3 regions of the Micromonospora hortensis genome follow, and region 2 is predicted to be linked to each of the others. Evidence: riboswitches for the same ligand, from Rfam matches in the RefSeq annotation. Region 2 holds a riboswitch; each other region holds the start of a gene.
What was found. A riboswitch is a leader RNA that binds a small molecule or an ion and turns the genes downstream of it on or off. The one in region 2 is predicted to bind cobalamin.
Positions count from the first base shown of each region.

Region 1: linked by a shared signal. The riboswitch ahead of NIE111_RS09305 (acyl-CoA thioesterase) and the one ahead of NIE111_RS14840 (CbtB domain-containing protein) in region 2 are both predicted to bind cobalamin.
Region 3: linked by a shared signal. The riboswitch ahead of cobN (cobaltochelatase subunit CobN) and the one ahead of NIE111_RS14840 (CbtB domain-containing protein) in region 2 are both predicted to bind cobalamin.

Region 1 covers NZ_JAKKFE010000012.1:160,674-163,943, forward strand. The annotation lists gene NIE111_RS09300 (zinc-dependent alcohol dehydrogenase family protein) at 1-760, opposite strand, end outside; gene NIE111_RS09305 (acyl-CoA thioesterase) at 870-1,316, opposite strand; cobalamin riboswitch at 1,520-1,733, opposite strand; gene NIE111_RS09310 (DUF8832 domain-containing protein) at 1,865-3,270, shown strand, end outside.
Region 2 covers NZ_JAKKFE010000020.1:68,599-71,868, forward strand. The annotation lists gene NIE111_RS14835 (amidohydrolase family protein) at 220-1,098, opposite strand; cobalamin riboswitch at 1,373-1,518, shown strand; gene NIE111_RS14840 (CbtB domain-containing protein) at 1,554-1,757, shown strand; gene NIE111_RS14845 (CbtA family protein) at 1,748-2,518, shown strand; gene NIE111_RS14850 (histidine phosphatase family protein) at 2,515-3,111, shown strand; partial or broken gene NIE111_RS32260 (TetR family transcriptional regulator) at 3,159-3,270, shown strand, end outside.
Region 3 covers NZ_JAKKFE010000030.1:94,879-98,148, reverse strand. The annotation lists gene cobN (cobaltochelatase subunit CobN) at 1-1,507, opposite strand, end outside; cobalamin riboswitch at 1,765-1,941, opposite strand; gene NIE111_RS21930 (MBL fold metallo-hydrolase) at 2,257-2,973, shown strand; gene NIE111_RS21925 (ArsR/SmtB family transcription factor) at 3,029-3,270, opposite strand, start outside.

The DNA.
Region 1 (3,270 bases), on a different contig from region 2:
ACAGCGGAGCCAGCGAGTGTGAGCCCCAGCCCAGCGCGCTGACGACGTGCCCGTGATAGGTGCGTACCGCCGCGAACGACGCGTCGAGCGTCGCGCCGCCGACGTTGTCCACGATGATGTCGAACCCCTCGCCGCCGGTGTACCTCTCGACGTACTCCTCGACCTTGCTCGCCGTGTAGTCGATCGGCACCGCGCCCAGGCTCTCGATCACCCGCATGCTCGCCGGCCCGCCCGTGGCGTACGCCTCGGCGCCGCGCGCCTGGGCGAGTTGCACACCCACGTATCCGACCCCGCCGGCACCGCCGTGCACCAGCACCTTCTGGCCGGCGTGGACCCCAGCCCGGTCGACGAGCCCCTCCCAGGAGGTGATCGCCGCCAGGGGCAGCACGGCGGCCTCCCGCATCGAGAGGCTCCTCGGCTTGTGGGCAAGCAGCCGGGCGTCCACGGCGGCGTACTCGGCCAGCGAGCCCTGAAGGCCGCCGACGCCCCCGCACAACCCGTACACCTCGTCTCCCGGCGCGAAGCCGGTCACGTCCGCGCCGACCGCCGCGACGACACCGGCGAGGTCCAGGCCGAGCACCGCGGGCAGCTCGACACGCGCGTGCGCGGCCTTTCCAGCCTGGATCTTCGTGTCGAGCGGGTTGACCCCGCTGGCGACGATCCGCACCAGCACCTGCCCGCGCTCGGGGGTGGGTTGATCGATCTCCTCGACCGTCAGCGGAACGTCGAACTCCCGCAACACCGCAGCGCGCATAACCATCCACACTCTCCGTGATCGAGGCTTCACGTGGACGCTATCCGACCGGATAGGTGGCGGGGCGGGTTCCTCGGACCGCGCCAGCGCCGCCACGGGCGGGCCCGAGCGCGGGTCAGTCGTCTTCGGCACCGTCGAGCAACGCGCGTCGCAGCGCCAGTCGGTGCTTCCGGCGGATCTCCGCCTCCCGGTACCGACGCCGGTCCCCGTCGGTCTCCGGTAGCAGCGGCGGCACCGTCCGAGGCTGACCGTCGTCGTCGATGGCGACCATGACCAGGTGGGCGGTGGCCACGTCGGTGGGCGGCACCGCCCGGTCCCACCGGTCGGCGGTCACCTTGACGGCCACCTCCATCGAGCTGCGGCCGGCCCAGGTGATCCGGGCGTCGACGTGCACGACGTCGCCGACCCGCACCGCGCGGAGAAACGCCGTCTCGTCGATGGCGGCGGTCACCGCCGGTCCGTCGGAGTGCCGGGCGGCGACCACACCGGCGACGGAGTCGATGAGGTTGAGGATCCGGCCGCCGTGCACCGTACCCATCAGGTTGGTGTGGTGCTGGTCCATGATCTGCGAAAGGGTCAGGTGCGACGCCGACGGCGCTCGGCCGGCGATGGTGGTGGTGGTGGTGTCATGCACAGCGGCAGTCCGTCCCTCGGGAAACCACACCGCCGGGTCGCGGACACACGCTGACGAGGACCTGGCCGTGCACCACGCGCACGGCCCGTCACCCGCTCAGCCCACCCGCGAGGCCGACGGCAGCGCACACGGTTGTGTACGCGGCGCCGGCAGGTCTTCGGACTCGCGGGCCTGACCGGTCGCGCCGGTCCCCTACTGGCCGTCGCTTCCCAGGCCGTTGGCCCAGTGCTGATGACGGCGGTCGTTCCCACTCACCGCTGCGGGGCAGCCCCGGATTTTCACCGGGTTCCCTCTTACGACGCCCAGCCGGTCACGACGGGGCGAACCAGCGCCGTCGGCGAGCATAGCTGGCCAGGGAATGTGTCCACCCGGGGCGTCCCGCCGCGGCAACGGAGGGCCTGATCGTCAACTTTTGTCGTCTGAGGAAGAAGATCGCCAGCTATTGAAAAAAGTCTCGCGAGGGTGAGGATATCCAGATGCGTCGTCTCCCCCAGACTTGCGGGCGGGTGGTCTCGGGCCTCCTCGCGTTCCTCCTCGCCTCGGCGGTCGCCCTCCTCGCGTCCGCCCAACCCGCCGCCGCGCACGGGACCCTCGCCATGTCCACACCGGCGAGCGGCGCCACGGTGCGCGAGCCGTTGACGGAGGTGCGGCTGTACTTCACCGAGAAGGCCGCCGCCAACGCGTTCTTCACGATCACCGCCCCGGGCGGCGTCCGTGTCGACAACGGCTGGTCGTATGGGGAGCCGAAGCCACTGGACAAGCCGGTACGCGAGTATTTCCTGGTCAACGGTCAGTTCGAGCCACGGGAGTACACGACGGGGTTCCCCGCGGTGGTGTCCGTCGCCCACCTGCCCGCCAAGGGCCAGTACTCGGTGAGCTACCTGTCGGTCGCCTCGGACGGCGACACCGTGCGGGGCACCCTGACCTTCCGCTACGACGGTCGGGTGACGGCAGCGCCGAAGGGGTGGAGCCCGCCGTCGACCCAACCGGACCCGGCGCTGGTGGCCGCCACCGAGCAGCACAACTCGTCCGGGCAGGCCTCGGCGGTGCCGACCACCGCCGACGATCCGTCGACCCCGCCGGCTGCGGCGGCCCCGTCGACCGGGTCGACCGAGGAGAGCGGTCCCGGGGCACCGGCCTGGGCCGGCTGGGCGGCGGCGGTCGCGGCGGTCGGGGCGGCGGTCGGGTTCGTCGTCTGGCGTCGCCGATCCGCCGGCACACCCACCGGCCGGGGCCGTGCCTCGGCGGCGACCTCCGGTCGACGCGGCGGTGGCGCCCGTACCACGAATAGGGCCGGCACTGGCAATACCGTCGGCGGCAAGGCCGCCGGGGACAAAACCGCCGGGGGCAAGACCGTCGGCGGCAAGACCGCCGCTGGCAAGACCGTCGGGGGCAAGGCCGGTGCGGCGACCGGCGTCGTCGCGCGTACCGCGAGCGACAAACGGCGGCCCGCCACAGTGCCGGCGGCGCGCAAGGGCACCACGGTCGTCACGGCCCGCACGGGCGTTGCGGTCGATCCGACGCCTACCGATCAGGTGACCACGGCCCTCGCCAGCACGGACGACGAGCTGACGGTCGACACCGGACCACGGCCCGACACGGACCTCGCCGCCGCGACGCCTGGGTCCCGGTTGAGCAACACCCACCTGGCGCTGTTCGTCGGTGGCCTGGTGGCGGCCCTGTTGGCCGGGTTCGGGTTGGCCCGTATCGGCACCGCCGACGAGAGTCCGGCGACCAGCAACGCACGACCGTCAGCCGGCGGATCGCCCGCCTCGGGACAGGTGGGCTCCGCGACCGACGGGCACCAACACCCGGCGGGCACCGGGCCGCACACGCATCGGGGTGACGACGCGACAGGCGCGACGCTGGCGACCGGCACGAC
Region 2 (3,270 bases):
AGGCGCCCGCACACCCCTCGGAGATAGGTCGGATGTTTCCCACGATCAGGCGTTACCTTGCCACGCATTCACGTATGTTGCCAAGGTCTTGCGAGCATGTTTTGCCATCGTTACCTGCGCCATCGAAGCCATACGTCAGACCAAATCGACATCGACTGCCGCCGCTAGCATGTTATCGATAACATGCTATGTCCCCAGGTCGAAAAGGGCGCTGCCGTCTCAGGACGGGGCCAGCCGGTAGACCCGGCCGGCGGTCTGACGCCAGACCGCGGCCCGCTCGTCGTCGGACAGCGGGTCCAGCAGGTCACCCAGAACGGTGACCCAGCGGGTGTACGAGGTGGCGAGCAGGCACACCGGCCAGTCCGAGCCGAACATCAGCCGATCCGGCCCGAACACGTCGAGGGCGTACTCGACCGCGGGCCGCAGGTCGGACGCCGTCCAGGACCCGCCGTCCACCTCGGTCACCAGGCCGGAGAGCTTCGCCGTGGTGTTGGCCTCGGCCGCGAGCACCCGCAGGTCGCGCTGCCAGTCACCGAGATCGGCACGCCCGAGCGGGGGCTTGCCGAGGTGGTCCAGGACGAACCGCACCTGGGGCATGTCGCGGACGAGCCGGACGGCCGCCGGCAGCTGACTGTGGCGCACCAGGAGGTCGAAGGCGAGGCCGGCGGTGCCGACCGCGGCAATGCCGTGCCGCACGTCGGGACGGTCGAGATAGGTCGGATCGGGTTCGGACTGGACCAGGTGCCGGATCCCGACCAGTCGTTCGCCGCCGCGCGCCCTGCGGAGTCGGGCAAGGCGGCGGTCGACATCGGCGGCGCTCAGGTCGACCCAGCCGACGACCCCGGCGATGAGCGGGTCGTCGGCCGCGATGCCGAGCAGCTCGGGCGTCTCCGACCGAACGGCGACGGACTGAACGACAACGGTCTGGGTGACCCCTGCGGCCCGGGTCGCCGGGGCGAGCTCGAGCGGCGTGAAGTCGCCGTCGATCGCGGCCATGGTGTGCGGATCGATCCAGGGCTGTGGGTGCCGCGCCCGGACCCAGAGGTGATGATGCGCGTCGACGATGCCCGGTCGTCGCGCGACGTCACCGGTCGTCACCGGACCCGCCCTGGCGCGTTCTCGTCCACCCCACACCCCGCCCAGCCGCTGATCGAGCCCTCCGGGTCAACCCGGAGCCACAGAGTCGATCTGGCAGGTTGACCATGTTAGCGGTAACAGACTGTTGTTGAGTCCCGGAACGCGCGTCACGACCAGCTTCCGGCAGTGTCGCCTTTTGGTCTGACGAATCCACCGGCGCCTGCGGCTGGTCCGCCTCGTTGACGTGCCGGTATCCGGACGCGTTCGGGGCGCGGGGCCCGGGTTGACCGCCTGAGGCGGCACCGATACCGTCGACCCACTATCTGCGGCGACGCGAGGGAAGCCGGTGTGAATCCGGCGCGGTCGCGCCACTGTGAGCGGTTCCCCAACCACAACTGGGGGCCGCGAGCCAGGACGCTCGGTCGTCCGCAGCCTTGCGATGGGGACGCGTCATCCCTGGGGAGGTTCGTGTATTCATGTCTAGCTCCGCTTCCAGCCAGCCGGTGGTGCACCCCGCTGGCAGTGCCCGTCTGCTGTGGACAGCTCTGGCGACCGTTGCCGCACTCACCCTGCTGGCGTATGTCGTCGCCTTCGACCAGGGCGCGGTGTCGCGCAGCGGGATGTACCTGCACGAGTTGATGCACGACGGCCGGCACCTGCTGGGCGTCCCGTGCCACTGAACACCACCGCCGCTCCCCCGTTCCTCGCCGTCCTCGTCCGCGGGCTGCTGGCTGGCCTGATCGCCGGCCTGCTGGCCGGTGCGTTCGCGTACGTCGCCGGCGAACCGCACGTCGAGGCGGCCATCGCCATCGAGGAGGCGGCGGCGCACGCCGAGCCCGCCGCTGGTGCCCACGATCACGAAGACGCCCTGGTCGGCCGGACGGGTCAGCGCGGCGGGCTGTTCCTGGCCACCGGCCTGTTCGGGGCCGCGATGGGTGGCCTGCTGGCCACGGCGTACGTCCTGCTGTCCCGTCGGCGGCGCGGCGACGACGACGGACGGTCGGGTCTGCTGCTGGCCGGCGCGGCGCTGCTCGGCGCGGTGATCGTGCCGTTCCTCAAGTACCCGGCGAACCCACCGGCGGTCGGCGACCCGGCCACCATCAACCAACGGACCGTCACCTATCTGTTGATGGTGGTGCTCGGGCTGGTGGCCGTGTGGGCCGGGTCGCTGGGCTACCGGTCGGTCGGCGCCCAGGCGCCGACGTGGTTGCGTGCGGCCGCGGCCGTGGGCGGGTTCCTCCTGGTCACGGCAGTGTCGTACGTGGTGATGCCGTCCTTCCAGGAGGTTCCGGCGGACTTCCCGGCGACGCTGCTGTGGAGTTTCCGACTGGCCTCGCTCGGCACCCAGGTCGTGCTCTGGACCGGCATCGGCCTGCTGTTCGCGGCCCTGATGCACCACGAGCGGCGTCGCCGGGCCGGCCTCGCACTGCCGAGCACGTGACCGGAACCAGCCTCCGGCTGGTCGCCCACGGTCACACCGCCGCGCTGCGCCGCGCCCGCTTCGGCGGAGTCGACGACGGCCTGGACGAGGGTGGCCTTCGCGCCGCCCTCGCCCAGGCTCGTGCGGGCGCTGACCGGCGTGGGCTCCTCGGCGTGAACTCCACCTGCCTGTCCAGTCCCGCGGTGGCCGCCCGACAGACCGCCGACGCCTTCGGCCTGCTGCCGACGATCGAGACGGCGTTGGCCGACTGTGACTACGGGACCTGGTCCGGACGGACGCTTGAGGAGATCGCTGAATCGCAGCCACAGGCGCTGCACGACTGGCTGTCCGCTCCGGACTCCGCGCCGCACGGCGGTGAGTCCGTCACGGCCGTGCGGGATCGGGTCGGAAGCTGGTTGGACGAGCAGCACCGAGCCGGCGGACGTGTCATAGCGGTCACCCACCCACTGGTGATCCGGGTCGCTGTGGTGCACGCCCTCGGTCTTCCGGTGGCGACGTACCGGCAGGTGGACGTGGAGCCCCTGGCCGTCGTCCGGCTCACCAGTCAGGGCACGCGCTGGCAGCTCCGACTGGGCGCACCGCGAGCAGGTTGAGGGCGCACCGAACGCCGCGTCGGTGGGCAGCCCTTGCAGAACGCGTCGTGACAGCAGCAGAACCGCCTGTCCTCGCGACCAGCCACACCGCCGGCGAACCGGCCCAGCGTCGCCGTCGGGACGCGGCCGAGACCCGGCAGTTGCTGCTCGACGCCGCTC
Region 3 (3,270 bases), on a different contig from region 2:
CACCGTCCGCGGCGGGCGCCGTCAGCCAGCGGTACGCGGCCAGGTAGTGGTGGCTGGGCGGCAGGTCCGGGTCGTGGTAGATGGCGATGGGGTTCTCCCCGAAGCCGCGGGGCGGCTGGATCAGCAGCACCACGTTGCCGAAGCGCAGCCCGGCGAGCACGATGTCGCCGCCCTCGGTGTACAGCTCGCCCGGCGGCTCACCCCAGTGCTCCCGCATCCGCTCCCGCAGCTCGGCCGGGACCTGGTCGAACCAGCGCCGGTACGTCGACCCCGGTATCCGGGCCTCGGCGGCGGCCAACTGCTCCGGGGTGAGCCACTCCACGTCGTGACCACCGGCGGCGATCAGCGCGTGGATCAGCGCGTCACCGTCGTCGGGCGGTGGCGCGTCACCCAGGTCGTAGCCGGCCTCGGCCAGCGCGGCGAACAGCCGGACCGCCGAGGCCGGCGTGTCCAATCCGACGGCATTGCCGACCCTGGAGTGCTTGGTGGGGTACGAGCTGAGCACCACGGCGACCCGCTTGTCGGCGTGCGGCACGTACCGCAGCCGGGCGTGGCGCACCGCGATCCCGGCGACCCGGGCGGCCCGCTCGGGGTCGGCGGCGTAGACCGAGAGCCCGTCGGCGTCGATCTGCTTGAACGAGAACGGCACTGTGACGATCCGGCCGTCGAACTCGGGGATGGCCACCTGCATGGCGGCGTCCAGTGGGGACAGGCCGGCGTCGCTGTCGGCCCACTGCGCGCGGGTGCTGGTGAGGCAGAGCGCCTGGATGACCGGCACGTCCAGGGCGGCCAGGGCGCCGACGTCCCAGGCGTCCTCGTCGCCGCCACCGGAGGCGTCGGCGGCGACCGCACCTCCGGCCGCGAGCACAGTGACCAGCAGCGCGTCACAGCGGGCGAAGAGCCCGAGTGGGCCGGCGCCCGCGGTCAGCCCGCGCAGCGAGCCGCAGAAGATCGGCAGCGGGTTACCGCCGGCTTTGTGGACCGCGTCCGCGAGCACGTCGACGAAGTCGGTGTTGCCGGCGAGGGCGTGTGCCCGGTAGAAGACGATTCCCACTGTGGGCCGGCCCGGGTCGGCGGGGTGTTCGCCGTGCACGCCGTACGCCGGGGTGGGCGCGGGTGCGGCGAATCCCTCGCCGGTGAGCAGCACCGTGTCGGAGAGGAACCGGGCCAACTGCCCGAGGTTGTCCGGACCGCCCTCCACCAGGTACGCCAGCGACTGGGTGACGACCCCGGACGGCACCGTGGAGATGGCCATCAGCTCGGCGTCGGGCAGCGCCTCGCCGCCGAGCACCACCGTCGGCACGCCGGTGGCGAGCACCGCGGCGAGGCCGTCCGCCCACGCCTGTCGACCGCCGAGCAGGCGTACGACGACGAGGGCGACCCCGTCGAGCAGGGCGGGCACCTCCTCGGCGGCGACTCGGGCGGGGTTGGCCAACCGGTAGTCGGCGCCGCTGGCGCGGGCGGCCAGCAGGTCGGTGTCGGCGGTGGACAGCAGCAGGATGCGCACGGCAGGCTCCGGAAAGTGACGCCCTGGACCCTCACGGGGTGACCGGGGCGATGCGAGTGGGTACGGCGTCAGCCGGTACGACGGCCCGCGCGAACGGCGCCCCGACGCATGCGTCGGGGCCGGTCAGCGCCGGGCGATCAGCTCAGCGGTGCCGGTGGCCGGTGTCCTTGGAACGCACTGCCTGGAGCGCGATACGACGATAGTCGTCGATGAATGAGACGCCGTGCGTCATCGGGTCCTCCTCGGGTGTCCACGCCCTGGGGTACGTCCCGACGGCCGAAGTATCCTGGCTTCCGGATCGACGCTCTCCCCCGGCCTTCCAACCGCAGACACACGGCCGTGACTCACGAGGGGGGATCGCTCCCCGGTGACAGTGGCGGGACCGCGTCGGATTCGCACCGACTTCCTTCACTGCCGTCAGGCCGCGAATGCTGCCACACCGCCGCGCCGCCGGTCAACGCCGGTCCGACCCCGCCGGGCGGACGGGACTCATCGAGCTTCAACGATTGGTACGAGCGCGAGTCCGCGCGACGGAATGCCTCAGATCAATGCGCGACGCCCTTTGCTCTGCTTACCTATGTGCACCAGACACGGAGCGTCACCGGCGCCTATAGGTAAGCAGAGCAAAGGTGGCCGGACGAGTCCTGACCTGCGCCGATCCTCCGGCAGGGCGGTGCCGGCCGACACCCTCACCTAGGATCGGCGAACGCCACACCAGTGTCCGCGATCAATCTCGGAGGTCGATCATCGTGGTCGCCCCGCAGTTCCACCGCCTGTCGGGCCGTGTTTGGCGGTATCCGGGCGATCCCGACCCGGAGGCGGTCCAGGCCGGTGTCGCCGTCGTCGCCGACGAACGCGGCAGTGTGATGATCGACGCCGGGCAGAGCCCCGCGCACGCCCGCGAGATCCAGGCCGCGCTGGCCGCCGCCGGGCTTCCGGAGCCGCGCTGGCTGGTCTACACCCACCATCACTGGGACCACGTGTGGGGTGCCTGCGCCTGGCCCGGCGTGGAGATCGTCGGGCACGAGACGGCCGTGTCGCTGCTGCGCGCCGAGGCCGCCCGGCCGTGGAGCCACCCCTACCTGCAGGAGCAGATACGCGCCGATGCCCGCCTCCGCCCGAGCTTCTCAGCCCGCGCACGCGCGATGGCGTCCTGGGAAGACTTCGCCATCCTGCCGCCGACCCGCACCTTCGTCGACGTGGACGAGCTGCCGGTCGGGGTCGAGCTACGCCACGTCGGCGGCGGGCACGCGCCGGATTCGACAGTGGTGCTGGTGCCCGACTCGGGGGTGATGCTGCTGGGCGACTGCTTCTACCCGCCGCCGGCCCATGTGCGCCGGCCGGAGGACGGCCTCGACCTCGACCTGGTCCGGCGACTGCTCGACGACGACTACCACTGGTACGTCTCCAGCCACGCCGAGCCGATGACGCTCGAGCAGGCCCGCTCGGCCGTCGAGGGCGCCTGATCCAGACGGCAGACGCTCTCCGGCACCGGGTGCGGGCACCTGACGCCGTGACCCTTCAGAACGATGAGGCCCCGGCTACCAGCGTCCGTGCCGCATCCGTCCACCAGTAGAGGACCTCCCGGCCTGACCGGCGCTTCTGGAGCAAACCGGCATCCGTCAGCACGCGCAGGTGACCACCGACGGTACCGAGCGGCAGCCCGGTCGCGGCGACCACGGCCGTGGTGCTGACCGGCTCAGCCGCCTGCACCAGAATCGTGCTCCGCGCGTTCCCGAGCAGGCGGCGCAGTGGATCCGGGG